Regions from separate parts of the Methylosinus sp. DMC45 genome, predicted to be linked through region 3. Evidence: predicted binding sites of a transcription regulator. Region 3 holds the regulator's gene; each other region holds the start of a gene.

Region 1 (9,863 bases), on a different contig from region 3:
GAGATAGAAAGGCGCGATGGCGATGAGGTCGACGATCGCGGAGACCGAGCTGACGAAGGCGATGCGCGCCTGCGCCGGGCGCATCGCCGCATAGAGCGCATGGTCGGGCGCGCTCCAGATGCGCAGCGCATATTCGACGCTGAAGGCGGCGACGGCGACATATTCGACCGCGCGAAACAGCGCGCCATATCGCGCGGCGTTATCGGGATCGGATTCGAGGATCACCGCGCCGACGGAGAGAATGACCAGCGCCATCAGCGCGCCATGGATGATTTGAGCGGCGCGGTCGCCGACGCCGCCGCTGTCGAGCAGAATATGGACGCGGCGGCGGAGGCCGAACGGCGCCTCCTCGATCGCGGCGCCCTCCTCGCTCACTGCGCCGCCGTGACCCGCAGCGTCTCCTCGATCGCCGCCAGCGCCGCCTCCAGCGCGGTGGCGTCCGGCCCACCGGCCTGAGCGAGATCGGGCCGGCCGCCGCCGCCCTTGCCGCCGAGCTTCTCCGAGGCGACGCGCACCAGATCGATGGCGCTGTAGCGCGCCGTGAGATCGGCGGTCACGCCGACGACCACGCCGGCCTTGCCGTCGGCCGAGGCGTTGGCGATGGCGACGACGCCGGAGCCGATCGTCTTCTTGGCCTCGTCGACGAGCGATTTCAGGTCTTTGGCGTCTATGCCGCTGACCGCCTTGGCGAAGAGCTTGATTCCTGCGACGTCTCGAACGGGCTCCGCCGCGCCATTGCCGCCGCCGCCCATGGCCAGCTTGCGCTTGGCGTCGGCGAGCTCGCGCTCCAGAGTCTTGCGCTCTTCTATGAGGCTCGCGAGCCGGGCGGGCGCGTCCTCGACGGACGCGCGGACAAGAGTCGCGATCTCGCGCAGCGCCTTGGCCTCGGAGACGAGCTGCGCGCGGGCGCCTTCCGCCGTCTTGGCCTCGATGCGGCGCACGCCGGAGGCAACCGCGCCCTGCGAGACGATGCTGATGAGGCCGATGTCGCCAGTGCGGCGCACATGCGTGCCGCCGCAGAGCTCGACCGAAAAGGCGCGATCGGCGTCGATGGGCGCATGGCCCATGGCGACGACGCGCACCTCATCGCCGTATTTCTCGCCGAACAGCGCGCGGGCGCCGGAGCGAATGGCCTCGTCCTGACCCATCAGCCGCGTCTCGACCGGGGCGTTGTCCTGCACCACCTCATTGGCGATCTGCTCGACGGCGGCGATCTCTTCCTCGCTCAGCGGCTTGGGATGCGTAAAGTCGAAGCGCAGCCGGTCCGGCGCGACGAGCGAGCCCTTCTGCGCGACATGATCGCCGAGCACGCGGCGCAGAGCCTCATGCAGAATATGCGTCGCCGAATGATTGGCGCGCACGGCGTTGCGGCGGACGTGCTCGACCTCGAGCTCGAGCGCGAGACCGGGCGTGAGCGCGCCCTCCTCCACCACGCCCTCATGAACGAAGAGGCCGTGAACCTTCTTTTGCGTGCCGGTGACGCGAAAACGCACGCCCTTGGCGCGCATCACGCCGATATCGCCGATCTGGCCGCCGGATTCGGCGTAGAAAGGCGTCTGATTGAGCAGCACGGCGCCGCGTGCGCCGGTCTCGAGCCGGAAGGTCTCCGCGCCGTCGTGCAGAAGGGCGACGATCTGCCCCTCGGCCTTCTCCCGCTCATAGCCGAGGAACTCAGTCGCGCCGAGACGTTCCTCGAGCGCGAACCAGACGGCCTCGGTCGCGGTCTCGCCGGAGCCGGCCCAGGCCTTGCGGGCCTCGGCGCGCTGGCGCTCCATGGCGGTCTCGAAAGCGGCCTTGTCGACGACGATGCCGCGCGGGCGCAGCGCATCCTCGGTGAGATCGAGCGGAAAGCCGTAAGTGTCGTAGAGCTTGAAGGCGGTCTCGCCGGAAAAGCTCGCGCCGGCCGTGAGCGAGGCGCTCTCCTCGTCGAGGATGGAGAGGCCGCGCACGAGAGTCTGGCGAAAGCGCGTCTCCTCGGTCAGCAGCGTGTCGCGAATGAGGCTTTCGGCGCGGGTCAGCTCGGGATAGGCGAGGCCCATCTCGGAGACCAGCTCGCCGACGAGGCGATGCATCAATGGCTCGGCGGCGCCCAGAAGCTGGGCATGGCGCATGGCGCGACGCATGATTCGGCGCAGCACATAGCCACGGCCCTCATTCGACGGCGTCACGCCATCGGCGACGAGAAAGGCCGAGGCGCGCAGATGATCGGCGATGACACGGTGGCTCGCCGCCTGCGGGCCGGCGGAATCGACGCTGGTGGCGTCGGCCACGGCGCCGATGAGTCGGCGAAAAAGATCGATCTCGAAGACCGATTGCACGCCCTGCAGCAGCGCGGCGATTCGCTCGAGGCCCATGCCCGTGTCGATGGAGGGACGCGGCAAGGGCGCGCGCTCGCCGGGCGCGGTCTGCTCATATTGCATGAAGACGAGGTTCCAGAATTCCAGGAACCGATCGCCGTCCTCTTCCGGGCTGCCGGGCGGACCGCCGGCGACGCTTTCGCCCTGATCGAAGAAGATCTCCGAGCAGGGGCCGCAGGGGCCGACGTCGCCCATGCTCCAGAAATTATCCGCCGTGGGGATGCGGATGATGCGATCGTCGGAGAAGCCGGCGATCTTTTTCCACAGCGAAAACGCCTCGTCATCGTCGTGATAGACGGTGACCAGCAGCTTTTCGCGCGGGAGGGCCAGCTCGCGGGAGACGAAGTTCCAGGCGAGCTCGATCGCGCCTTCCTTGAAATAATCGCCGAAGGAGAAATTGCCGAGCATCTCGAAAAAGGTCAGATGCCGCGCCGTATAGCCGACATTGTCGAGATCATTGTGCTTGCCGCCGGCGCGCATGCATTTTTGCGCCGTGGTGGCGCGCGTGTAATGGCGCTTCTCGAAGCCGGTGAAGACATTCTTGAACTGCACCATGCCGGCGTTGGTGAACATCAGCGTGGGGTCGTTCTGCGGGACGAGCGGCGAGGAGGCGACCTTCTCGTGTCCATTGCGCGAGAAATAGTCGAGGAAGGTCGAACGGATCTGGTTGACGCCACTCATATCGGTTCTTGTCGCCCGCTTGTTCGGCTCGAAATGCCATCGAACGCGCGCTCGGCCGTAACCGTCGCTGGGAAAAGGAAAAGGCCCGGCGCGAACCGAGCCCTTCTAGAGCATTTGTCCGCGAAGTGGAACAGGCGGCGCCGATCGCGGAAGGGGATGACGCTTCGGAGAGTCTTCGCGCCGTGACCCCACCCTCCCCCTGAAGGGGAGGGTGGGCGTTCGCCGTCTGCGATCAGTCCTCGGCGCCCTCGCCCTCACCCTCGCCGCCGGCGTCGAGAATGCGCTCGGCGATGAGGCCGGAATTCTCGCGGATCGCCTGCTCGATCCGCTCGGCCGCTTCTTTGTTCTGCTTGAGGAAGGTCTTGGCGTTCTCGCGGCCCTGGCCGAGGCGCTGACTGTCATAGGAGAACCAGGCGCCGGATTTCTCGACGACGCCGGCCTTCACGCCGAGATCGATGAGCTCGCCGACCTTGGAGACGCCCTCGCCATACATGATGTCGAACTCGACCTGCTTGAACGGCGGCGCCACCTTATTCTTGACCACCTTCACGCGGGTCTGATTGCCGGTGACCTCGTCGCGGTCCTTGATGGAGCCGATGCGACGAATGTCGAGGCGCACAGAGGCGTAGAACTTCAAGGCGTTGCCGCCCGTGGTCGTCTCCGGCGAGCCATACATGACGCCGATCTTCATGCGGATCTGATTGATGAAGATGACGAGCGTGTTGGAGCGCGAGATGGAGGCGGTGAGCTTGCGCAGCGCCTGGCTCATCAGGCGCGCCTGCAAGCCGGGCTGCACCTCGCCCATCTCGCCCTCGATCTCGGCGCGCGGCGTCAGGGCCGCGACCGAATCGATGATGAGAACGTCGACCGCGCCGGAGCGCACGAGCGTGTCGGTGATCTCCAGCGCCTGCTCGCCCGTGTCGGGCTGAGAGATCAGCAGCTCCTCGAGATTGACGCCGAGCTTGCGGGCGTAGACCGGATCGAGCGCATGCTCGGCGTCGACGAAGGCGCAGACGCCGCCCTTCTTCTGCGCCTCGGCGATCACATGCAGCGCCAGAGTGGTCTTGCCCGAAGATTCCGGCCCATAGATCTCCACGATACGTCCGCGCGGCATGCCGCCGACGCCGAGCGCGATATCGAGCCCGAGCGAGCCGGTCGAGATCGTCTCGATCTCCACGGCTTTCTGATTCTTGCCGAGCCGCATGATCGAGCCTTTACCGAAGGCCCGCTCGATCTGCGACAAAGCGGCGTCCAGCGCCTTGGTCTTGTCCACGGATGTTCCTTCCACGAGGCGGAGATTGGCTTGGCTCACGGCGATGATTCCTTCTGGCACGGGTCGGGCGGCGGGCGCAACGCGAGATGCGGCCCCGGGGCGAAAGACTTGTGATGATTGGATCAGAAGCGAAGGCGAAGATCGGATGGGCAGATTGTATCGCATTTGTTCTCTTCGCCAAGTTCTTTTTTTGTTCTCGGTGATTTTTCCCGCGCAGCCCGGCTGGGCGCGGGCCGGGCGCGAGCCGAGGAATGGAACCGGCTTGAAGTCCGCGAGTTCCTGGGCGTAAGGGACCGCAGCCGGCCCCCGGCCTATTTCTCATGATCGACAGCGGAGTTTCGACAGCCCATGAGCGACACGCGCGCGCCTTCCCGTCCCGACGCCGTTATCGACCCCGCCGATCCGCGCTGGGCGCGGCTGCATCGGCTGATCGACACGCATTCGCTGCTGCGCGGCGATTTCACGCTCTCCTCGGGCCGCAAGAGCAATTATCTCTTCCAGCTGCGCCAGACGACCATGCTGCCGGAAGGCGCGCATCTCATCGCCGATATCGTCGTCGATTATATGAAGGCGCAGGGGATAAGAGGCGTCGGCGGGCTGGCCGTGGGCGCCGTGCCGCTGGTGGCGGCCATCGCCGCGGTGAGCTTTCCCAAAGGCGCGCCGGTCGAGGCTTTTTTCGTGCGCAAGGAGGCCAAGGGCCATGGCGCCAAGGAGCGCATCGACGGCTATGTGCCCAAGGACGGGGAGGCGCTGATCGTGGACGATGTGGCGACCACGGGCGGCTCTATATTGGAGGCCATCGCCGGCATGGCGGAGGAACACCCGCAGGCGAGAGCGACGCGGGCGCTGGTCGTGATCGACCGAGAGGAAGGCGCTGCGGAAAAGCTCGCCGAAAAGGGAATCACGCTGGTGTCGATCTTCAAGCGCGGCGACTTTACGATATAGCTTCTCATACCGTTTCGGAGGGAGAGCCCATGAATTGCGCGACGCCGATGGTCCTGGCCTTCATCGCTTGCGGAGGCGTCGCGGCGCCGGCGCTGGCGCAATCGAGCGATCCTTCCGCCGGGCGGCGTCTCGCCGCCTCGCTCTGCGTCGAATGCCATCGCATAGACGACAAGACGCCGGCCAAGGACGAGGCCGCCAAAGCGCCGAGCTTCGTCGATGTGGCGCGCATGCCCTCGACGACCGAGCTGGCGATCAAGGTTTTTCTGCGCAGCTCGCATCGGAACATGCCCAATCTCATCCTCACGCCGGATGAGATCGACTCGCTCTCCGCCTATATCGTCGGTCTCGCGCCCGCGCGTTGAGGCGTCACGGCTTCGGGCAGTCGGGCTGCAGAAACTTCGCGTCTATGGTGAAGCCGGAGCGCTCGCGCGTGACGCCGCTCTTTTGCGTGAGCGTCGTCTTCGATTGCGCGCGATACCAGCTCGAGAAATCGCCCGTGAACAGAAGGCTCGTCACCTCGCGCGCGCCGTGGAGATCGCATGAGAAAGTGACGATGACCTCGCCGCCCTGCGCGGATTCGACCGTCGGCTTCGTGCAATTGTCCTGCGGGGCGCCGAGCAGGCCGTCGCTCGCCTCGATGCAGACGTCATGCGACTGCAATCCCACTTCCGGCGATATCGTTTTTATGCGCCACAGGCCGGGCCGACGCTGCGGGAGATCATCCGCCGAAGCGCTCGCGGCGAAGGGCAAGATCACGGCGATGAGCGTCGCGCGACACGCGGTAGAAAGGTTCAACTCTTCGCCTCGATGACGGATGATCTTTTACGGCGCGGACTATGTGACGCGCGCCTTTGCGAGGCAATTCGTTTTCGATGTCGAGCGCTTTTTTGAGAATAGCTCCCGCGCGCGCATCCCTATTTTTCCCGATAGCGTGACGCGGCCTCCCGAAGGAGGCCGCGCGACGGAGACTCAGGCCTGGCCCGCGGCGCCTTGGCCCTTGGGAATGCGCAGCACCTGGCCGGGATAGATCTTGTCGGGATCGGAGAGCAGCGGCCGATTGGCGGCGAAGATCTCTTCGTATTTTCCGCCCTTGCCCTGGCCATATTGCGTCTCGGCGATCTTCCACAGCGTGTCGCCCTGGCGCACCTTGTAGAAGAAGGATTCCGTCTCCTGCTTGCCGACGACGATATTGCTCTCGACCTGCGAGACGCCCTTGGTGTTGCCGACAGCGAGCACGATCTTCTCTGCGTCGCTGGTGGACTCGGCCTTGCCGCCGAGCTTGACCTTGTCGCCATCGACCGAGATTTCGATCTTGGAGGCGTCGAGGCCTTTCTTCTCGATCTCCTTCTTCAGCTCTTCGGCCGGCGCGGCGGCGTTCTCGGTCGCGCCCTTGGGCGAAGGCGCATTCTTGTCGATCTTGTCGCCGCTCTTCGAGTTGTTCCAGAAATTGAAGAGACCCATTTTCTCGACCTCCTTCGCGCTTTGGCGTGAGCGCGAGCGCCGGTGGAATGGCGCCCGCGCCGCGTTACATAGGGCGCGCCGCGCTCAGGCGAGCCCATCGCGAAGAAGGCGCTCTTTCGCCGCCCGCACCCATAGCTTCGCGGCGAGCGGCGAGAAATGCAGGCCGTCATCGGTCATCTCCGGCAGCCGCGCGCCATTGTGCGAGAGCTGCGGCGCGAGATCGACGACGGCGAGCCCGCGCGCCTCGGCGAGCGCGCGCATCAGCGCATTGATCTCGTCTATGCGCGGCGCCATCGCCGCATCGGCGACATGGGGCGCGAGCATCAGAACGCCGCGCGCATCCTCCGGCAGGCGGCGCAGCAGCGCGCGAAAATCATTTTCGATCTGCGCGAGCGGCGCCTCGTCGAACAAGAGATCGTTCAAGCCCCCGTCGATGACGAAGCAGCGCGCGCCCATCATGCGCGCCTCGACGATTTGCGCGCCTATATCCTTCAGCGTCGCGCCGCCGAGACAAAGGCGCAGCACGTCGAAAGGACGCCGGCGGAGCGGGCGCCAATCGCATTGCGCTGCGAGGCTGTCGCCGACGATGGCGTAGCGCGGCGGCCGCAGACGCGCGACGCGCCGATGCAGCGCGAGACGAAAGGCGCGCCGCACGCCGGCGTCGGAGGCCGCGATCAGCGCGCCGAAGAGCAGCGGGAGGATGCCGAGAATGAAAAGAATTTGCGCCAATGTCGCGATCATCGCCCTCGCCGCCTCGCCCGCGTCATCGGCGGAACATAGACCTGAATCGACTCTGAGGAGGACGCACGCATGATCGCCCGCATCGCCAAGATCCTGCTCACCGCCTGCGCCGGCCTGCTGGGCCTCATCGCCGGGCTCGGCAATATTTTCGATTATGACACGAATTTCGAGGTTCTTCGCCATGTCGTCGCCATGGACACGACCCATGCCGACGCCGCGCTGATGAGCCGCGCCATTCTCTCCGACTCGCTTCAGCGGCTGCTCTATGCCGGGACCATCGCGACGGAGCTCGCCTTCGGCGCGCTCTGCCTCTATGGCGCGCTGCGGCTTTTTGGCGCACGAAAGGACGAGCCGGCGCGCTTCGAAGCGGCGAAGCAATGCGCCATCGGCGGGCTCGCGCTCGGCTTCGCGCTCTATTTTTTCGGCTTCATGATCATCGGCGGCGAATGGTTCCAGATGTGGCGTTCCCTTGATTGGAACTTCCAGCAGCCGGCCTTTCGATTCATCGGCTCGCTCGGATTCATCCTGCTCTTCGTCGCGCAGCCGGAACCCCCGCGCGGCTGAAGCGGCGAGCGCATTGTTTGGAACCGATCCAATCTATGGAGTTTGACGGGATTGGCGCTCCTTCACTAGATTTCGCGCGTCCCGCTCATTCGCAGAGTTCCCTCTCGCGATCGGAGAATCTGACTATGGCGCTCGCCGCTCGATCGCGCCTCTCGACTTTGTCGCGCGCTTTTTTCTTTCTGCTCGCAGCCGCCGCGCCGGCGGCGAGCCTCGAATCGACGACGAGCGACGCGCGCGCCGCCGATGAGGCGCATCTCTCGCAGCGCGAGCTGCTGGGGAAACGAATTTTCGAGGACAAGAGCCTCTCGGAGCCCGCCGGCCTCTCCTGCGCCTCCTGCCATGATCCCGCCAAGGCGTTTCAGGGCAATAATGGCTCGCCCATAGCGGCGCTGGCGCGCGGCAGCCGGCCGGACGCGCTCGGAACGCGCAAGACGCCGACGCTCGGCTATGTGTCCTTCAGCCCGCGCTTTCATTTCATGAAGAAGAAGGACGAGGAGACCGGCGAGACCGAGCTGGTTCCCGTCGGCGGACAATTTTGGGACGGCCGCGCGGACGATCTCGCCGCGCAAGTGGAAGGGCCGCTGCTCAATCCGCGCGAGATGAACAATCCGTCGAAAGCCGCCGTGGTCGAGAAGATAAAATCCGGCGCCTATGCCGATCTCGCGCGACGCCTCTATGGCGAGAAGATTTTCGAGAGCGACGCGGGTTTCGACAAATTGGCGCATGCGGTCGCCGCCTATGAGAGCAGCGAGCGCTTTCATCCTTTCTCGTCCAAATTCGACGATTTTCTGCGCGGACGCGAGAAATTGACCGCCGAGGAAGCGAAGGGCTTCGCGCTGTTCAAGGACAAGAAGAAGGGCAATTGCATCGCCTGCCATGTCGGCGAGGAGAAATCGCGCCGGCCGCAGGACTGGCTGTTCACCGATTTCAGCTATGACGCGCTGGGCGCGCCGCGCAACGCCGCCATACCGGACAACAAAGACCCGGCATTTGTCGATCTCGGCCTCTGCAAGCGCGAGGGGCTCGCCAAGGTCGCGCCCAAGGGCTACGCCATCGACAGCCTCTGCGGGCAGTTCAAGGCGCCGACCTTGCGCAACATCGCCGTCACCGGCCCCTATCTGCACAATGGCGTCTTCGCCAGCCTGCGCGATGTCGTGGCCTTCTATGCGACGCGCGACACCGATCCCGCGCGCTGGTATCCCAAGAAAGAGGGCGCGACCGCAAAATATGACGATCTGCCGGAGACGTTCCACGACAATGTGAACGTCAAGGAAGTTCCCTATGATCGCAAGCCGGGCGAGACGCCGCGGATCGACGAGAGCGAGATCGACGCCATCGTCGCCTTTCTGCACACGCTGACCGACCGGCCCGCGCCCGCGGCGAAGGCGGAGAGATAGAGTGTTTTCGAGCGAAGCGGGAACCGGTTCGCGTGAAGAAAACACGACCGAACAAGGAGATTTAGAGAGCCGCAAGACGAGAGCCGCCGCGAAAAGGACATAAGCCTAGGGCCGGATGCCGCCTTCTTTCCCTCGAGGAGGCGGCCCATGCGGCTTCGCGTGCTTCTGCTCGTTTGCGTGTCTTCGATCGCTCTCACCCCCGCCTGGGCGAAGGAGACGATCGTCGAGGCGACATCGACGATCGACGGCGTCATCGTCCATCCCGACGCCGCCACGGTGACGCGCAGAGCGACGATCGATCTGCCCGCCGGCGCCGCGACAATTCTCCTCAAAAATCTTCCCTTCGCGCTCGACGCCGATTCGCTGCGCGTCTCCGGCGAGGCGAATGGGCGCGTGACGATCGGCGCCGTCGAGGCGCGGCTCGCGCCGGCGGAGACGCAGGCC
Region 2 (9,863 bases), on a different contig from region 3:
CCGTTTTCGCCGCGGCGTCTCGAATTCGTGTCGAGGGCGCATCGCTCACTCCTGATCTCGCCAGGGGATAGCAAGCCGCGCGCCAGCGCTATGGCATTTATTTTCCGATTTTATTTCAACGCTCTATGGAATTTTCCGACACGGCGGGCGGGAAGCGCACCTATATTGTCACGTATATAACAGTGACGGTTTTCAGCCTTTTGTCGCAGCGTCAGGCGCCCTCGGCGCGAAAATGGACAGCGAGCCAGACGGTCGGCAAGCTCTCATCCGTCCATTCGACGCGATGTCGGCGATGCGCCGCGATCTCGAGATAATCGCCGGGGGCGAGCGTCAGCACCTCGTCACGCCCCTCGAAGCGCAGCCCCGCCGAGCCGGCGAGCAGGATCACCCATTCCGCCTCGTCCTGATCGTGCCAAAATCCGGGCGGGCTCGCCTGGCCGAAGGAGACGATGCGCTCGACGCGCATGTTCGGAGCGGCGAGCAGCGGCAGAAACTGCTCCTCCTCCGCCTTTTCCGGCAGATCGACGAAAATATTTTTCAGTCGCATGCGTCTTCCCGCGGCTCGCGCCGCGCCGCGGGGCGTCGCTCTCGCGACTATTCCGCGGCGTCGCGCAGACGCGCGCGGGCGACCGCGCGCAAATCATCGATCGGCGCGAGGCCCTCGCCCGATTCGAAATGCCAGAAGGTCCAGCCATTGCAGGCGGGAAGGCCCTGCACCAAGGCGCCTGTCTTGTGAATGGAGCCGACGATGGGGCCGATCGACAAAGCGCCATCGGCCCGCACGACCGCCTTGTGGCGTCCTTTGGCGTCGGTGAGCGTCGCGCCGGGGGCGACGAGGCCGGCCTCGACGACGCTGGCGAAAGCGATGCGCGGCTCATTGCGCTTGGACGGCGCGGGCGCCACGGCCTCGGCCGGCAGCGGCGAGATCGCCGCTATGCGCGCGCGCGCCGCGGCGGCGTAGACCGGCTCGCGCTCTATGCCGAGATAGTCGCGGCCGAGCAGGCGCGCCGCCGCGCCCGTGGTGCCGGAGCCGAAGAAAGGATCGAGCACCAAATCGCCGGGATTGGTGGCGGCGAGCATGATGCGGGCGAGCAGCGCCTCGGGTTTTTGCGTCGGATGCGTCTTGCGGCCGCTCGAATCCTTGAGACGCTCGCCGCCCGAGCAGATCGGCAGCAGCCAGTCCGAGCGCATCTGGCAATCCTCATTGCCGGCCTTCAGCGCCTCGTAATGGAATGTGTAATTGCGCGCCGAAGCGTCGCGCGCCGCCCAGATCAGCGTCTCATGCGCATTGGTGAAGCGACGGCCGCGGAAATTCGGCATCGGATTGTTCTTCCGCCACACGATGTCGTTCAGGATCCAGAACCCGAGGTCCTGCATGATCGCGCCGACGCGGAATATATTGTGATAGGAGCCGATGACGAAAATAGTGGCGTTGGGCTTCATGGCCCGCCGGGCCGCCGCCAGCCAGTCGCGGGTGAAGGCGTCATAAGCGGCGAAATCGGCGAATTTGTCCCAGTCATCGTCGACCGCGTCGACGACGCTCTGATCCGGCCGGGTGAGCCGATTGGCGAGCTGGAGATTGTAAGGAGGGTCGGCGAAAACGAGATCGACGCTCGCCTCCGGCAGGCCGAGCATGACCTCGACGCTGTCGCCGACGACGACCTCGTTACGCGACATCGCGCGAGGCGACCCGTAATTCGACGTCCCAGTACGCGAGACCTTTATCTGGGACTTGGGGCGGGCCGCCCCGACGCGCGCGCTACTCATGAACAATCACCGGCTACGCAACCAACGATGCGAACAATGCCCGATCGCGGTAAAAGCCGGGTTTAGAAAGCCCGTGCGCGGCTGTCTCTTTTCCGCACGCCTTCGTTAAGAAATTCCATTTTCACCAGATATTTACGAACGCTCATGACAGGCGGTCAGAGGGCGGCGGCCTCGCGGCGCGGCGCGCGCGGCTCCCGCAGCGGCGCGAAGCTCATGCGGTGAAAGGGCGTCGGCCCATGGGCTTCGAGGGCGGCGAGATGCTCGCGCGTGCCATAGCCGGCGTTGGTCTCGAATCCGTAATGGGGATAGAGCCGGGCGAGGCGGCGCATCTGGCTGTCGCGGGCGACCTTGGCGACAATCGACGCGGCGGCGATAGAAAGAGAGAGCGCGTCTCCTTTCACGATCGCCTCGCCCGGACAGGCGAGCTCGGGCAGGTCGCGGCCGTCGACCAGCACGAAGCCCGGCGCGATATGAAGCGCGGCGACGGCGCGCGCCATGGCCAGCAGCGCGGCGCGGCGAATGTTCAGCCGATCGATCTCCTCGACGCTGGCGAAAGCGACGCCGATGGCCAGCGCGCTGGAGACGATTCGCTCGAAGGCGGCGTCCCGCGCCTTGGCGGACAGAGCTTTCGAATCGTCGACGCCATCCGGCAGCCGATCTGGATCGAGAATCACGGCCGCGGCCGCGACCGGGCCGGCCAACGGCCCGCGCCCGACCTCGTCGACGCCGGCGATGGGTCGAGCGCCGCCGCGCAGGACGCGCGTCTCGGTGAAAAAATGGGGAGGCATGCTCGCTCGGCTCGTCGAAAAAGGGCGGCTGAAACAAACACAGCGGCGGAGCCGGAGCAATCAGCCCCGGCGCGCCTTTTTTTAAAAAAGGCTCAGCTGCTCGGCGTCGCTGCGCGGCGGCCGGAACAGATCGGCGCGCAGCCGCGTGCGGGAGAAGCCGAGACGCTGCGCCGCCAGCTCGAAACGACGGCCGATCATCCAGGCGTAAGGGCCGTCGCCGCTCATGCGCTTGTCGAAGGAAGGATCGTAGAGCTTGCCGTCGCGCGCCGAGCGCACCAGCGAGAGCACATGCCGGGCCTTGGCCGGAAAATGGGTGACGAGCCATTCGCTGAACAATTCGCGCAGCTCGAGCGGCAGCCGCAGCATCACATAGCCGGCCTCGCGCGCGCCGGCGGCATGGGCGCGCGTCAATATGGTCTCGATCTCGGCGTCATTGATCGCCGGAATGATCGGCGCGACCAGAACGGCGACCGGAATTCCCGCCTCGGCCAGCCGCTCGATCGTGGCGAGCCGCCGCTCCGGCGAGGCGGCGCGCGGCTCCATCGCCCGCGCCAAGGCCGGATCGAGCGTCGTCATCGAGATCGCGACCTTGACCAGCCCCTTGCGCGCCATGGGCGCGAGAATGTCGATGTCGCGAACGACCAGAGAGGATTTCGTCACTATGCCGATCGGATGATCGGCGCGGCTCGCCACCTCGAGCAGGCCGCGGGTGACGCGATAGCGCTTCTCGAGCGGCTGATAGGGATCGGTGTTGGCGCCGATGGCGATGGTCTTGGGCGAATAATTGCGCGCCGACAATTCGCGCTCGAGCAATTGCGCCGCGCCTTCCTTGACGAAAATCTCCGTCTCGAAGTCGAGGCCCGGCGAAAGGCCCATATAGGCGTGGCTGGGACGCGCATAGCAATAGACGCAGCCATGCTCGCAGCCGCGATAGGGATTGATGGAGCGATCGAAGGAAATATCCGGCGAGTCGTTGCGCGTGATGATCGTCTTCGCCCGCTCGGCATGGACATTGGTGTGAAACTCGGCGAGCTCTTCCAGCCCATTCCATCCGTCGTCGGTCTCGACGCGCCGCTCGCGCTCGAAACGCCCGCTCTCATTGGAGAGCGCGCCGCGTCCGCGCCGCCGCGCCGGATCGACGATCGGACGCTCCTCGCTGGAAAAATTCACGACCGCGCCGATCGCCTCGCGGCTCAGCTGCGCCGCCCGGCGCCAGTCGCTCTTCTCCGATTTCTCGATCAGACGTTTGGCCGAGCTCGCCATGGCGATGATCTCCTTGCCGGCTCTGCGGCCGGCGTCTCGCCGGTCTCGCTTCGGCTCGCGGCGCGAGACGCCCATGCGCGACACTGGGGCGCCTCGCGACCGCGAGCCTCGATGCGACGCAGCTACTTACAACTCTAGGGGACTTGTTTACGCACGCTAGGAACATTTGACGAACAAGAGAACACATACGGAACACTTTGGGCCGTGTCAAGCGCCGACGCAGCCGATCACAAAGCGCGAGGCGGAGAGAAACCTCGCCGGGCGCGCTCTTGTCCACAGGCGCAGCGGCGCGGTTGAACGCGCGGCGCGAATCGATGTTTAAGTCCGCGCCATGATCCTTCCCTCCTTCACGGCCGGAGCGGCGCCGAGATGACGGCGCCCGCCAAGGTTTCCATCGATCTCGGGACCCGCGCCGATGGCGGCGTCGCGACGCTCGATCTCGAGGAGCTGCTGGCGACCCGCCTTCTGGTGCAGGGCAATTCCGGCTCCGGCAAATCGCATCTGCTGCGCCGCCTGCTGGAGCAGAGCGCGCCCTGGGTGCAGCAGGCGATCATCGATCCCGAGGGCGATTTCGTCACGCTGGCCGAGCGCTACGGCCATGTGGTGGTGGACGCCCGCTGCGGCATCGCCGATCTCACGCGCATCGCCGCGCGGGCGCGCCAGCACCGCGTCTCTGTCGTGCTCGATCTCGAGGGGCTGGACGCCGAGCAGCAGATGCACGCCGCCGCCGCTTTTCTCGGCGGGCTCTTCGACGCCGAGCGCGACCAATGGTATCCGCTGCTCGTCGTGGTCGACGAGGCGCAGCTCTTCGCGCCCGCCGTCGCCGGCGAAGTGTCGGACGAGGCGCGCAAGGCCTCGCTCGGCGCCATGACCAATCTGATGTGCCGCGGCCGCAAGCGCGGTCTCGCCGGCGTCATCGCCACGCAGCGGCTCGCCAAGCTCGCCAAGAATGTCGCGGCGGAAGCGTCCAATTTTCTCATGGGACGCACCTTTCTCGACATAGACATGGCGCGCGCCGCCGATCTGCTCGGCATGGAGCGGCGGCAGGCGGAAATGTTCCGCGATTTGCAGAGCGGCAATTTCGTCGCGCTCGGCCCGGCCATGGCGCGCCGCCCGCTGCCCGTGCGCATCGGCCCGGTGGAGACTTCCGCGCGCAATGTCAGCCCGCGGCTGCTGCCGCTGCCGGAGGCCGGCGCCGACGACGCGCATCTCATTTTCACGCCCGGCGCCAATGAAGCGCGTTTCGAGACGCCGCGCCGGCCGCCGCCGCCCGCGCCGACCGCCGATGTGCTGGCGCGGCTCGCCCGCAGCGCGCCGCCGGCGCCGCCCGCCGCCGAGCCGCCGCCGAGCATTTCACCCGAGCAGCGACAGGCCGCGATCGATTCGGCGCTGCGCGAGATTTTGAGCGACAGCGACGCCAATTTCCGCACCATTGCGGTGCTCTATCAGGATTTTCTGGTGCGCTGCCGGATTCGCCGCATCGGCGGCGAGCCCTTGAGCCTGCCCGCCTTCCGCCGTCGCCTCGCCGTGGCCCATGCCGGCATAGAGCTCGCCGAAGCCGAATCCGAGGATTCGCCCTGGGCCGAGGTTCTCGCAATGGCCGGCGCGCTGCCGGAGGATATGCAGGGCGTTTTTCTGTCGCTGGCGCGCGCGGCCTTCGACCGCCGCCCCTGCCCTTCCGACGCCGATGTCGCCAGCGCCTATGGCACGCGTTCGCCGGGGCGGGCGCGGCGGCTGCTCGCCTATATGGAGGAGCGGCAAGCGATCGTCTGCCGTCTCGACCAGCGCGGCTGGCGCATCGTCGCCATTCCCGGCGTCGCTTGGGAGACCGAGCCCGGCGATCCGGCCGCAGAGGCGGCCTCGGGCTGACAAAATTCAGAGTGTAGAAATTGATGCGAGCCTGAAGGCTCGCGGTCCAAAGCGCTCCCTGGACCGCGAGCCTTCAGGCTCGCTCGATGAACCTATTGCCGAACTGTCTCCCGCTGCGCATAGCCGAGGCGGACGTTCAGCTCTTGCAGCACTTTCTCGGCGGCCTCTGGAATATTGGTGCCGGGCGGGAAGATCGCGGCGGCGCCGGCGTCATAGAGCGCCTGGAAATCCTGCTCGGGAATGACGCCGCCGACGACCATCATCACCTCCTCGCGTCCGGCCGCCTTCAGCGCGTCGCGCAATTCCGGCGTCAGAGCGAGATGGCCGGCGGTCATCGTGTTCACGCCGACGATATGCACCTTCTCTTCCGCGGCGCGCTTGGCCACTTCTTCCGGCGTCGCGAAGAGATCGCCGATCACCACCTCGAAGCCCAAATCCGTGAAGGCGGAGGCGATGACCTTCTGGCCGCGATCATGGCCGTCCTGGCCGAGCTTGGCGACGAGGATCTTCGGCTTGCGCTTTTCATTCTCGGCGAAGGCCGCCGTCATGCCGCGCACGCGCGCGACCTTGTCGCAATCGGCGCCGGCCTCGCGCGCATAGACGCCGGAGATCACATTGGCCTTGGGCTTATGGCGGTCGAAGACTTTCTCGAGCGCATAGGAGATTTCGCCGACGCTGGCCTTGGCGCGCGCGGCCTCTATGGCCAGCGCCAGCAGATTGCCGTCGCCCTTAGCGCCTTCCGTCAGCGCGTCGAGCGCGGCTTGCGTCTTGGCCTCGTCACGCTCGGCGCGCAGGCGCTGGAGCTTGGCGATCTGCGCGGCGCGCACGGCGGAATTGTCGACCTTCAGCACATCCGGCGCGACGTCATTGTCGGGGCGGAACTTATTCACGCCGACGACGACCTGCTGTCCCGTGTCGATGCGCGCCTGCGTCTTGGCGGCGACTTCCTCGATGCGCTGCTTCGGCAGGCCGGCGGCGATCGCCTTGGCCATGCCGCCGAGGCTCTCGATCTCCTCGATATGCTTCCACGCCGCCTCGGCCAGCTCGGCGGTCAGCTTCTCCACATAGAAGGAGCCGCCCCAAGGATCGATGATGCGCGTGGTCCCGCTCTCCTCCTGCAAGACAATTTGGGTGTTGCGGGCGATGCGCGCGGAGAAGTCGGTCGGCAGCGCCAGCGCCTCGTCCAGCGCATTTGTGTGCAGCGATTGCGTATGGCCTTGCGTCGCCGCCATCGCCTCGACGCTGGTGCGGATGGCGTTGACGTACACGTCCTGCGCGGTGAGCGACCAGCCCGACGTCTGGCAATGGGTGCGCAGAGTCATGCTCTTCTCGGTCTTGGCGCCGAGATCCTTCATCAGCCGCGCCCACAACAGGCGCGCGGCGCGGAGCTTCGCCACCTCCATGAAGAAATTCATGCCGATGGCGAAGAAGAAGGAGAGCCGCGGCGCGAAAGCGTCGATATCGAGCCCCGCGGCGACGCCGGCGCGCACATATTCGACGCCATCGGCGAGCGTGTAGCCCAATTCCAGATCGGCCGAGGCGCCCGCCTCCTGCATGTGATAGCCGGAGATCGAAATGGAGTTGAACTTCGGCATATTCTTGCTGGTGTAGGCGAATATGTCCGAGACGATGCGCATCGACGGAAACGGCGGGTAGATATAGGTGTTGCGCACCATGAATTCTTTGAGAATGTCGTTCTGGATCGTGCCGGTGAGCTGCGCCGGCGGCACGCCCTGCTCCTCGCCCGCCACGATGAACAGAGCGAGCACCGGAAGAACGGCGCCGTTCATCGTCATCGACACGCTCATCTGCTCTAGCGGAATGCCGTCGAACAAAGTGCGCATGTCATAGATGGAATCGATGGCGACGCCCGCCATGCCGACATCGCCGGAGACGCGCGGATGATCGCTGTCATAGCCGCGATGGGTGGCGAGATCGAAGGCGATGGAGAGGCCCTTCTGCCCCGCCGCGAGATTGCGACGGTAGAAGGCGTTGGAATCCTCGGCCGTGGAGAAGCCCGCATATTGGCGGATGGTCCAGGGCTGGGCGACATACATGGTCGGATAGGGCCCGCGCACGTAAGGCGCGACGCCGGGATAGCCGTCGATGAAAGAGAGGCCGTCTATGTCCTGCGGCCCATAGGAATTCTTGACTTCTATGCCCTCGGGCGTCAGCCAGCGGCGCGGCGCGGCGGCCTCCTTCGGGGTCGCGGCGACGGGAGCGAAGGCGATTTTGCTGAAGTCGGGAATTTGGGACATTTCTTTCCTCTGACGGCTCCGTCAGTCTATTAGCGAAAAGCCGCGGCCGGCGCAAAGGGCGGCCAGGGCGCGAGGATCGCGGCGGGACGAACCCTCACCCGAGCGCTCTGGCGATCAGCGCGTCGAACGCGCTCTGAGGCAGAATTTTCTTCAAAACCAGCACGATGCGCTGGAAAAACGGCCCCACGAAATAATAGCCTTTCGGATGATCGCCGGACAGAATCTCATCGATCAGCGCGGCGACGGGCTCCGGCGTCGACATGTTCTTCATGAACTTGTCTTTGCCTTTCAGAAACTTGGCGAAATCTCCGGCATAGGCGCCATGCAGCGTCCCCTCCGAGATGACGACATTCTCCGTCATCCGCGTCTTGAACAGGCCCGGCGACACATCGACCACCCGGACGCCCGAGGGGGCCAGCTCCCGACGCAGGCTTTCCGTCAAGCCGCGAACAGCGAATTTGGAGGCGGCGTAATGGCCTCCGAACTGCGTGCCGATCGATCCGCCGAAGGAGCTGATGTTGACGATGACGCCCTTGCTGGCGCGAATGGCGGGCAGCGTCGCCTGGCACACCCTCAGCACGCCGAACAGGTTCGTCTCCATGATTTGCCGGGCTTCCGCCATAGGAACATCCTCGACCGATCCGCGCGTGCTGACGCCCCCGCTATTGATGACAGCGTCGATGCGACCGCTTTTCTCGAGAATGAGCGCCACGCCGTCGCGGACGGAGTCGTCGTCGTCTATGTCGATGCGCAGCGTTTCATAAGCCTCCGCCGGCGGCGCCGACCGCGATGCGCCAAAAACGCGCCAGCCCGAAGCCGCCAGCCGTTCCGCGCAGCATTTTCCGATGCCCGAGGAGGCGCCGATGATCAACACAGTTTTTCGATCCGAACTCGAAACGCTCATCGACTATCTCTTTTTGAAGTCGCCGTCGAAATATTTGAAAAATGCGTCGACGACACGGCCGAGAAACGCTCTCACGAGCGACACATTACAGAAATAATGCAAAATTCTCGTGAAAATGCAACTATCTACGCCGCCCGACGCGACGCTTTGCGATCCCGATGCAGCATCCAAATAGGAAAGTCGAGCGAAGAAAAGCGCTCTCGAAGAAAGAAGCTACCTCCCCACCGCCTTCCACCGCGGTCCCTCCGCCCCGAAATCCAGCTCCCATCGAAACCGGCTCAGCACATCGAAGCCGAGGATGATCGCCGCCTCGCCGCCGAGCGCCTCGCGCAACGGGCCGAAATCATAGGAGACGAAGACGACGTCCTTCAGCACGCGTCCCGCGCCTATGTCTATCTCCTTGACCTTATAGACCTTCGCGTCGATCTTCTTGCCGGAGGCCTCGCTCACCTTGGCCTTTTTCTTCACCGGGACGAACAGCCCCTTGTGCCGCTCCAGAAAGCGGCGATCGACGGCGGAGATTTCGGCCCCCGTGTCGAAGAGCCCGACCGCCTCCGTCTTGCCGAGGCGCGCCTCGAGGCCGACGAGCTTCTGATCCGGCCACAGCCTGCGGAAGGGCCGCCAATCGGCGCCGTCGCTCTCGGGAAAAAAGACCATCTCGCCGCCCGTAAGATCGAGCGAGAAGCGCGCGCCTTGGAAGAAATCTAGGCCGAGCAGATCGTCTCCGTCCGAGGTCGCGCAGCGGGTGACGCGATATTTGGCCCGGCCGATATTATTGCCCTGCGCCGCCTTCAGCTCGACATTGGCGGCCTCCACATCCTCGCAGCGGGAAGCAACGCCCGAGGCGCTGGTGGACACGCTGGCGCCCAGCGCCGGAAAGCCGGCGTTCCAGGGCGCGAGCCTGATGCGGCTGGTGGAGGCGGCCGTGTCCAGCCGCATCGGCCCCATCACATTGCCGAAGCGCATGGTGACATAGGCGCGGCCGCCGTCATCGGCGCCATGGACCACATTCAG
Region 3 (9,863 bases):
GCTCGGCCTCATCGACGCGCCGGTCCCGATGTTCGCGACCAGCGGCGCAGTGGTCGTCGGCATCGTCTATTCTTATCTGCCCTTCATGCTGCTGCCGCTCTATGCGGCGATCGAGGGGCAAGACGCGTCGCTGCGCGAAGCCGCCGCCGATCTCGGCGCGACGCCTTTGCAAGTCTTTCTGCATGTCACCCTGCCGCTGTCGCGCCGCGGGATCGTCGCCGGCGCGCTGCTCGTCTTCATTCCCTCGGTCGGCGAATTCGTCATTCCCGATCTGCTCGGCGGCTCCGACACTCTGATGATCGGCCGCACGCTCTGGAATGATTTCTTCGCCAATCGCGATTGGCCGGCGGCCTCCGCCGCGGCGGTGGCGCTGCTGGCTCTGCTGCTCGTTCCCATACTTCTCTATGAGCGCGCGCAATTGCGCGAGGGCGAGCGATGAGCGGCGCGCGTCTTCTGCGCCTCGCCGCGCTCCTTCTCGGCTTCGGCTTTCTCTATGGGCCGATCGCCATATTGGCGACGATGAGCTTCAACGCCTCGCGGCTGGTGACGGTGTGGGGCGGCTTCTCGACCAAATGGTACGCCGCCCTGCTCCATGACGAGCAGATGCTTCGCGCAGCTGAGATCAGCCTCGCCGCCGCGGCGCTCTCGGCGCTGATCGCGACGCTCAACGGATTGCTGGCCGCGCTGGCGCTGGCGCGCTTCGGCGGCTTCCGCTCGCGCACGCTCTTCGCGGGCTCCATCTATGCGCCTCTGGTGATGCCGGAAGTGGTGCTCGGCCTCGGCCTGCTGCTGGTCTTCGTCGCCTTCGGCGTCGAGCGCGGATTCTTCACGCTGGTGCTGGCGCATGCGTCGTTTACGATGTGCTTCGCGACAGTGATGATCCACGCCGCGCTGAAAGGCTGCGACCGCACGCTGGAGGAGGCGGCGATGGATCTCGGCGCGACGCCGGTTCGCGCTTTCGCGCTCGTCACTCTGCCGCTGATCGCGCCCTCTGTCGTCAGCGCCTATCTTCTCGCCTTCATCATCTCGCTCGACGATCTCGTCATCGCGAGCTTCACCACCGGCCCCGGCGCCACCACCTTGCCGATGCGCATCTATTCGCAAGTGCGGCTCGGCGTCTCGCCGGAGGTCAACGCCATTTCGACGCTGCTGCTCGGCTTCGTCGCCATCGCGCTCGGCCTATCCGCGCTGCTCACGCGCGGACGCGCGAAGGGCGGCGGGGCTGGATGAGGCCCCTCACCGCTCCTTCGTCGCGCCCGCCTCCGGCTCCACGCGCGGCAGCAGCGGCGCGGCGGCGCCGGAGCGCTTGATCAGCGCGGCGGCGTCCGGCGCGAAGACGGGATCGTCCCAGGGGCCGGAGAGATCGAAGCCGATCTGCACGCCCTTCTCGCGCGGCTTGCCGGCGGCGTCGGCCTCATTGGCCTGCGCCTTCATCGCGAGGCTGCGCTCGGGGATGCGCGTTAGGCCGGCGAAGGCCAGCGCGAAGCCCGGCCCATGCGCCTGCCCGTCCTCGATATTGGCCGTTCCCTTGACGATCTTGATGGTGGCGCTGGCGCGATCCACCAGCGAATGGCCGGAGCGAATGTCCATCGCGCTCGACAAGGGCCGCTTGTCGATGCGGCGCAGCGCGCGCTCGAGATCTATGCCGCCGACCTCGCCCTCGCTCAGCGTGAGGGTGGCGCGGCCGTCGAGATCGCGCATGATCTGCGCGACGCTGTCGCCGGTGGCGTCGAGCGCGAAATTGGCGTCCAGCGCGCCGCCGAGATCGGGCCGCGCGGCGAGGTCCCAGGCGAGCGCGCCGGCGTCGACGCCGGTCAGCTGCGCATTGCCGTGGAATTCCAGCGCGCCTGCCGCATTGGCGGCGAAAGTGGCGCGGCCCTTCACCGTCCCCTTATAGGCCTGCGCCTCCGCGAGCGCGACCTCGAGCCGGCCCCCGCGCAGCAGCAGCGACAGAGCGGCGTCCTCGAGGTTCAGCCGCAGGATGCGGGCGCGCGTCGCCGAAAGGCGCAGATCGACATCGGCGTCCTGAATATCCGGCAAGGCGAAAGCGTCGCGGCTCCATTGGCCGTCGGCGCCGGAGAGCGCCGGCAGATCGGCGATCATCGGCTTCAGCGACACGAAATTGCTGGCGAGCGTCGCATGGACGATGGGCTTGTCGCCCTCGTGGCGCAGCGCGAATGTGCCCTCGAACTCATTGTCGTCGGCCGAGAGCTTCACATCGGAGAGCTGGAAATCGCGCAGGCCGACGCTGGCCTTGGCGGAGAGCTGCACATTCTCGAACGGGCCGGGCAGCGGCGCGCTCACCTTGGCGAGGCCGAGCGCATGGCGCAGCGAGGGCGAGGAGGCGGTGATCCGCCCCATATAGCGCGGTTTGGCGCCGAGCTGGCCGAAGCCCTCCGCCTCCAGCCGCACGCTGTCCGAATCGAGCCGCACCGTAACCGGCGTCTGCTCGCCGCGCAGCAGCGCGCCGGGCTTCAGCACCCAGAGCATGGCGCGCGGCCGCTCGCCGCCCCAGGAGAAAGCGGCGTCGAGCGTCGCCGGCGAGCCGACGGTGCGCCAGTCGAGCGTCGCGTCGATGTCCTGCAGCGTCTCCTCGCCGCCCGAATATTTGAGCCTCGCCACGCCGGAGACGATGGAGACGCCGCCGAGCCGGGCGCGATCGGCCTTCTCGGCCGCTGGCGTCGAGGGCCGCGCCGCCGCGGCGCGCACGGCGGCGCCGGCCGTGCTCATCGGCTTGCGATCGAGATCGACCTCTATCGACGGGCGGATGAGCTCGATATCGGCGATTTCCAAACGGCCGGCGAGCAGCGGCAGCAGCAGCACATTGCCGTGCAGCCTGTCCGCCTCGATGGTCAGCGCCGCGGTGGGATCGGCGAAGGCGATGCTGTCTATGGTGATGTGCGGGCGCGGCAGCAGCGAGAAGGTCGAGCGGCCCTTGGCGGCGATGAACAGGCCAGAGGAGGCGTTGAGCTGGCCGGAAATCTCCTCGAGCAGCGCATTGGTCGAGAAGGTCCAGGGCGCGAGGGCCGCGCCGAGCGCCACTGCGGCGACGGCGCAAAGAGCGATCAGCCAGCGGCGCGGCAGGCGCGGGAGAGACAGGCGGCGGCTTTGGCCCAAGGGCTTCGATCCTTCGATTTCGCGCATCGGGCCAGTCGAGTGCGACATTCCATCGTCCATGAAAAAAAGCGGGGCGGCCGCGGGCCGCTGGCGACGCAGCGCGCGCCCTCGGCGAAGGCGCGACACGAAACAACATGCCTTAATCGCTCGGCCGCTACGCGAAAAGGCCCGCGCGCCAAAAGCGCGCGAGGCCGGACCATGGCGGCAAAGGGCGGCGAGATCGTGGCGGCGCGCGGCTCTCAGTATTTGCGCAGAAGGCTGACCAGACGCCCCTGGATGCGGACGCGATCCGGCCCGAAAATGCGCGTCTCATAGGCCGGATTGGCGGCCTCCAGCGCTATGGAGGCGCCGCGCTTGCGCAGGCGCTTCAATGTCGCCTCCTCCTCGTCGATGAGGGCGACGACGATATCGCCGGTGTCGGCGCTGTCCTGCTTCTTCACCACGACGACGTCGCCGTCGAGAATGCCGGCCTCGATCATCGAATCGCCGCGCACCTCGAGCGCGAAATGCTCGCCGCCGCCGAGCATATCCGGCGACAGGCTGATGGTGTGGCTGCGATTCTGCAGAGCGGAAATGGGCGTGCCGGCGGCGATGCGGCCCATGACCGGAATCGCCACCTGCTGATCGGACTCAGGCTCGCCGGCGGGGACGGGCCGCACGCGGCCGAGCGCGCCCTCTATGACCGAGGGCGAGAATTTGCCGCCGCGCGCGGCGACGCGGGGCGTCGCCGATTCGGGGAGGCGCAGCACCTCGAGCGCGCGGGCGCGATTGGGCAGGCGGCGAATGAATCCGCGCTCCTCGAGCGCGAGAATGAGCCTGTGAATGCCGGATTTGGAGCGCAGATCGAGCGCGTCCTTCATCTCGTCGAAGGAGGGCGGCACGCCGGTCTCCTTCAGGCGCTCATGGATGAAGCGCAGCAGATCGCTCTGTTTCTTGGTCAGCATGGAAGCCCCCCGGCGCCGCCTGCCCGCGTCGCGCCACGTCCGAACCCGAGCATGATGCCGCGGGTTCATAAACAAATCATGAACGGGAGGATAGGCGTTCTCGGTGCGTTCCGCAAGGGAGCGCTTGAACGGCGAATGTAGCCACGATACCCTGAGGGCGCTTTCGTGCAAAAGGAGTTGTTGCCTTGATTCGTATTTCTGCGCCGTGGATAGTCGAGTCTGTGAAAACAATCGACAATCTTGATAGCCTCCAAGGAATAGAGAACCATTCAAATACCTTACTTGTGCTATTCGCCGCGCAGACAAAGATAATTCAATTGTACAGCCAAAGTTTTTACATGCATCATTTTAAGTCGTCATCGTCTCTTGCGAATCAACTACTTGAATGCATCGAAGAAGTAATCAAGAAAATAATTGATAAAAATGAACTTCCAGACGAATACGCCTCCAATCAAATAATAAATAAGAAAAAAGACTTCATTACCGCATTTATGGCCGACCTCGGTGTTTTGCCAATATACATAGCCACGCCAAAAGAAGGCTACGATATTGATAAACTAATATTCAATGGGAAATGCATTTTTCCAATTTCGATATCACAAAAAGCGCCAGACGCGGAAAAAGATTTAATGGAAGCTGGAAAATCTCTTGCTTTTGAATTGCCTACTGCTTGCGGATTTCACATTTTTCGTGCAACTGAATGCGTTGTGCGCAGATATTGGGATGCAGTATCTAAAGATGAGCCGAGACCATCATTACAAACATTGGGTAATTTTGCAGCAGAGCTAGAGAAACGACAGCTCGGTGACGCAAAAGTGGTAGAAGCACTAAAACAGATGACCAAACTCCATAGAAACCCGCTGATCCACCCGGAGGTAATTTTATCCGTTGAGGAAGCCATCAGCATTATAGGCATCGCAAGGAGCGTCGTGGGCGCCATGCTATCAGCATTACCCGACGTACTCGAAACTACGGGCTCGCCTCCTGGTCTTTCCACTCCGTAATCAGCAGATCGTAAAACATCGAGCGCAAAGCTGGTTCGTCGATCGCCACCTCTACTGCGCCGCCGCCGCCTCCACCCCCAGAATCGGCCGCACATGGCGCGCGAAATCCTCTAGCGAGCGCAAATTCTTCTCCGGGTCGCGGGAGATCGGCTTCAGCAATATCGCCCGCGCGTCGGTCTCCTCGCGATAGGCGGCGATCTTCTCCGCCACCTCGTCGAAATCGCCGATCAGCGAGCGTTGCAGCAGCCCCTCCTCCGTCAGCGAGGCCGGCGCGGCGCCGTCCTGGCGGGCGAAATTGCCGCGCATGCGCTCGGCGAAGCGGGAGAGGAAGGGAACGGCCTCGGCCAGCGCCTGCTCGCGGCGGGGAGCGGCGAAATAGAAGCGCGCCATGGTGAAGCGCGGATCGCCCTCCGGTCCCGCAGCCTCGCGATAGATGCGCAAGGTCTCTTTTATCTGCTCTATGGGGAAAGGCGGGCCGGCCATCACGCCATGGCCATTGCGCGCGGCGTAGCGAATCGCCCCCGGCGTCGTGGTGGCGAGATAGGTGGGGATGGGCTTTTGCAGCGGGCGCGGCGTGAGGCTGAGGCCATTGGCCTCGTAATGCGCGCCGGTGAAAGTCACTTTGTCTTCATAGAGCAGGCGGTTGACGAGGCCGAGCGCCTCCAGAGTCATCTCCCGCGTCGAATCCTTGCCGGCGCCGAAATGGCGATTCTGCAATTCGAACGGCCCGCCGCGCGCCACGCCGAAATCGAACCGCCCCTTGGAGAGAAGGTCGATGGTGGCGACATCCTCCGCCACCTGAATGGGATTGCGGAAGGCGAGCAGCACCGCCGCCGAGCCGAGGCGTATCGTGCTCGTCACGCCGGCGAGATAGGAGAGAAGCGTGAGAATGGAGGGGCAGGCGGCGTCCGGCTCGAAATGATGCTCGGCGACCCAGGCCTCCTCGAAGCCGAGCGCCTCGGCATGGCGCACGAGGCGCGTCTGCGTCTCGAAGCAACGCGCGAAATCCTGCTGCGGGTTTTCGTAAGTGGAGAAGACGCCGAACCGCATGGCGAAGGCCTCGGAATGCGCGCCGCCGTCCTTGCGCGCCTTGGCTATATACGGCAGTTACATATCGTAATACAGGATATGGACGCGCAAGCCCGCCCGCAAGCGCAAAAACATTGGCGTCGCGCGGGAATTTCGGTCGGCCCCTAGAAAGCTCTCGTCCAATCCGGCGGATGGGCGTCATAATAGAGAAATCAAATAAAGCGACGAGAAAAACATATTGATCGATCGTCGGCGCTGTGGCGATTTTCCGATAGAAACAGTTGAAAAAGCCGCAATGCTCGGCATTGTCGAACGTCAGCGGGCGCCGCGAAGGCGGCGTTCGGGGAACCGCTCACGACGCCGCGGAGCGAGCGCAGCTCGATTTTTGGAGGATTTGATGTCGGTAGCAGCCGCAACGCCGTCCCGGCAATTTTTCAGCCGGGAGCGCTCCATCGCAGCGCACGGCTTCAATCGCTGGCTGGTGCCGCCGGCGGCGCTCGCCGTGCATTTGTGCATCGGCATGGCCTATGGATTCAGCGTGTTCTGGCTGCCGCTGTCGCGCGCCATCGGCGGCGCCGAGCCCAAGGCCTGCCCGGCCGACATGGGCTTTTTCGCGAGCATCGTGACGACGAGCTGCGATTGGAAGATCAGCATGCTCGGCTGGACCTTCACTCTGTTCTTCGTCTTCCTCGGCTCCTCGGCGGCCGTCTTCGGCCATTGGCTGGAGACCGCCGGTCCGCGCAAGGCGGGCCTCGCCGCGGCGGTGTGCTGGTGCGGCGGCCTGCTGATCTCGGCGGCCGGCGTCTATCTGCATCAGATTTGGATGCTGTGGCTCGGCTCCGGCGTCATCGGCGGCATCGGCCTCGGGCTCGGCTATATTTCGCCGGTCTCGACGCTCATCAAATGGTTCCCGGACCGGCGCGGCATGGCGACCGGCATGGCGATCATGGGCTTCGGCGGCGGCGCAATGATCGGCGCGCCGCTCGCCGACAGGCTGATGTCCTATTATGCGGCGCCCGGCTCGGTGGGCGTGTGGCAGACCTTCGTCACCATGGCGGCGATCTATTTCGTCTTCATGGTGGGCGGCTCGCTCGGCTATCGCGTGCCGCGCGACGGCTGGAAGCCGGAGGGCTGGGAGCCTTCCGCCACGGCCGGCAACAAAATGGTCACCAATCGCCACGTCCATTTGAACGTCGCCTGGAAGACCCCGCAATTCTGGCTGCTGTGGGCGGTGCTGACGCTCAATGTCAGCGCCGGCATCGGCGTGCTGGGCATGGCCTCGCCCATGCTGCAGGAAGTGTTCGGCGGCAAGCTCATCGGCCTCGACATCGGCTTCTCCAGCCTCGACGCCTCGCAAAAAGCGAAGATCGCGGCCATCGCCGCCGGCTTCACGGGCCTGCTCAGCCTCTGCAACATCGGCGGGCGCCTCGCCTGGGCCACATGGTCCGACAAGCTCGGCCGCAAGACGACCTACGCCATCTTCTTCATCCTCGGCATTATTCTCTATTCGGCCGCGCCTTTCGCCGCGCAGCAGGGCAATGTCGTGCTGTTCGTGGCGTTCTTCTGCGTGATCCTCTCCATGTATGGCGGCGGCTTCGCCACCATTCCCGCCTATCTCGCGGATATTTTCGGCACACATTATGTGGGCGCGATTCACGGCCGCCTGCTCACCGCATGGTCGACGGCCGGCGTGCTCGGCCCGGTGCTCGTCAATTATCTACGCGACTATCAGCTCGACCACGGCGTCGCGCGCGACGCGGTCTATAATCAGACCATGTATATTCTCGCCGGCCTGCTGGTTCTCGGCCTCGTCTGCGATCTCGCCGTGCGGCCCGTCGCCGAGAAGCTGTTCATGACCGACGAGGAGGTCGCCGCGGAGAAGAAGACCAGCGTCGCCGCCGTCGTGCAGGAGGAGAAAGAGCCGCACGCCGATTTCGAGGATTATATCGAGGATGGACAGGCGGCCGAGGCCGCCGCCGCCGAGGCGCGCCGCGCCGCCGCCGCGCAGAATGGCGGCTCGCGCATTCTGCTCTTCGCCGCCTGGGCCGCCGTCGGCATACCGCTCGCCTGGGGCGTGTCGATCACGCTGCAGAAGACCTTCGTCCTCTTCCACTGACGGAGGCCTCATGCGCGCGCGAAATCTCCTCGGCCTCGCGCTGGCGCTTTTCGCCGGCGCGGCGCGGGCCGACGGCCCGCCGCCGGCCGTGCTGCAGAGCGACTTGAAATATGCGCCCGTGCCGATCTTTTCGGGCGTCTCCGCCGCGCCGGTCAGCGGCACGGCGACGCAGCCGGGGGCGCTCTATGCGCTCTCGGTGAAATATGCGGCCGGCGCGAGATCGCTGCCGCATACGCATCCCGACGCGCGCCTGGTGACGGTGATCTCCGGGCGCTTCTACGCGGGCGTCGGCGGGGAATTCGACGAGAAGTCGCTGCGCCTCCTCGGCCCCGGCGATTCCATCGTCGTGCCGGCGGAGACGGTTCATTTCGGCTGGGCGAAGGACGGCGAGGTGCTCTTGCTCGAGACCGGCGTCGGCCCCTCCGGCGCCAGCCTGTGGCCGAAGCCCGCGCCGCAGCGCTGAGCGCGTCTCCACGGTCGATCGCGCCCACATCCTATCCCTCGCCGTTGACCATCGGAGAGCGAGCGATCCACTGAATTGACCCGCCCCGAGACGGCCGTGTCAAAGGTTTTTTCTGCCGCCCCACGGCTTCTCTGGATTGCTTCGCTTCGCTCGCAATGACGGCCTCACAGCGCGTTGCGATAGGCCTTGCGCGAGAAGATCGTCATGAAGATGATCCACACGTCGAGCGGCAGCGACCAATGGTCGATGTAATAGAGATCATGCTCGACGCGCATGCGGATTTTCTCCGGCGAGTCGATCTCGCCGCGCAAGCCGTTCACTTGCGCCCAGCCGGTGATGCCGGGCTTCACATTATGGCGGCGCGCATAGAGGGCGATCTTGCGCTCGAAGATCTGGTCATGCGCCAGCGCATGCGGGCGCGGGCCGACCAGCGACATCTCGCCGCGCAGCACATTGATGAGCTGCGGCAGCTCGTCGATATTGTAGCGGCGAAGGAAGCGGCCGACGCGCGTCACGCGCTTGTCGCCGGCCGTCGCCTGGGTGATGTCGCGGCCGTCCTCCATCGTCGTCATGGAGCGGAATTTGGCGATGCGGAAGGGCTCGCGATTGAAGCCGTGGCGACGCTGGAAGAACAGCGCCGGGCCTTTGCTGTCGAGCTTGATCGCCGCCGCGACCACGAGCAGCAGCGGCGACAGCGCGACGAGGCCGGCGGCCGAGAAGACGATATCGAAGAGCCGCTTGGCGATGATCTCGAGCGAATCGTGCCGGCGGCCGCTCAGATTGAGGCTGGCGATGGAGCCGATCTTGTTGATATGCGCATCGGCGAAACGGTCGAGCACGCGCTCCGGCCCGAGATGAAGCGAGGCCGGCACGCGCAGGAAGGCGGCCACGCAATCGTCGATGACGTCGGTGCGGCTCCAGGGCGCGAGGATGAACACATCGTCCGGCAGCAGCATGCGGGCGGAGGCCTGCGCCAGAGCGAGATCATCCTGCATGGCGTCGGCGCGGTCGCGCAGCGCCACGGCGGCGACGACATTCATGCCGCTCTCCCAGGGCTGATAGCGGCGCATGAACTCGTCTATGTCGCTCTCGAAGCCGACGAGAAACACGCGACGCGCCGAGGCGCCGCCGCGCTCGGCGCTGCGCCGAACCACGCCGACCAGCGCCGCGCGCGCCGAATAGACGGAGAG

Evidence for each region. The regulator LexA, encoded in region 3, represses DNA repair genes until DNA is damaged. The targets are predictions, from matches to a motif close to TGTTCNNNNTGTGTTCNG.
Region 1: a site for LexA is predicted at 4,492-4,509, ahead of recA (recombinase RecA). Genes of this name have one in related genera too.
Region 2: a site for LexA is predicted at 3,996-4,013, ahead of ACT53T_RS14585 (PA0069 family radical SAM protein). Genes of this name have one in related genera too.

What each region holds. Positions count from the first base shown of each region.
Region 1 covers NZ_JBQUZK010000036.1:167,104-176,966, forward strand. The annotation lists gene ACT53T_RS10315 (cyclic nucleotide-gated ion channel) at 1-375, opposite strand, end outside; gene alaS (alanine--tRNA ligase) at 372-3,038, opposite strand; gene recA (recombinase RecA) at 3,271-4,350, opposite strand; gene pyrE (orotate phosphoribosyltransferase) at 4,660-5,256, shown strand; gene ACT53T_RS10335 (c-type cytochrome) at 5,286-5,618, shown strand; gene ACT53T_RS10340 (DUF3617 domain-containing protein) at 5,623-6,051, opposite strand; gene lysM (peptidoglycan-binding protein LysM) at 6,226-6,717, opposite strand; gene ACT53T_RS10350 (SGNH/GDSL hydrolase family protein) at 6,802-7,458, opposite strand; gene ACT53T_RS10355 (DUF2165 family protein) at 7,528-8,022, shown strand; gene ACT53T_RS10360 (cytochrome-c peroxidase) at 8,148-9,419, shown strand; gene ACT53T_RS10365 (mucoidy inhibitor MuiA family protein) at 9,567-9,863, shown strand, end outside.
Region 2 covers NZ_JBQUZK010000046.1:139,032-148,894, reverse strand. The annotation lists gene ACT53T_RS14605 (xanthine dehydrogenase) at 1-42, opposite strand, end outside; gene ACT53T_RS14600 (cupin domain-containing protein) at 212-547, opposite strand; gene ACT53T_RS14595 (DNA methyltransferase) at 595-1,767, opposite strand; gene ACT53T_RS14590 (ribonuclease HII) at 1,923-2,555, opposite strand; gene ACT53T_RS14585 (PA0069 family radical SAM protein) at 2,637-3,818, opposite strand; gene ACT53T_RS14580 (ATP-binding protein) at 4,188-5,687, shown strand; gene scpA (methylmalonyl-CoA mutase) at 5,780-7,945, opposite strand; gene ACT53T_RS14570 (SDR family oxidoreductase) at 8,040-8,849, opposite strand; gene ACT53T_RS14565 (aspartyl protease family protein) at 9,063-9,863, opposite strand, start outside.
Region 3 covers NZ_JBQUZK010000038.1:39,079-48,941, forward strand. The annotation lists gene ACT53T_RS10875 (ABC transporter permease) at 1-439, shown strand, start outside; gene ACT53T_RS10880 (ABC transporter permease subunit) at 436-1,230, shown strand; gene ACT53T_RS10885 (AsmA family protein) at 1,237-3,117, opposite strand; gene lexA (transcriptional repressor LexA) at 3,357-4,061, opposite strand; gene ACT53T_RS10895 (hypothetical protein) at 4,247-5,065, shown strand; gene ACT53T_RS10900 (LLM class flavin-dependent oxidoreductase) at 5,117-6,115, opposite strand; gene ACT53T_RS10905 (OFA family MFS transporter) at 6,492-8,210, shown strand; gene ACT53T_RS10910 (cupin domain-containing protein) at 8,221-8,673, shown strand; gene ACT53T_RS10915 (exopolysaccharide biosynthesis polyprenyl glycosylphosphotransferase) at 8,838-9,863, opposite strand, start outside.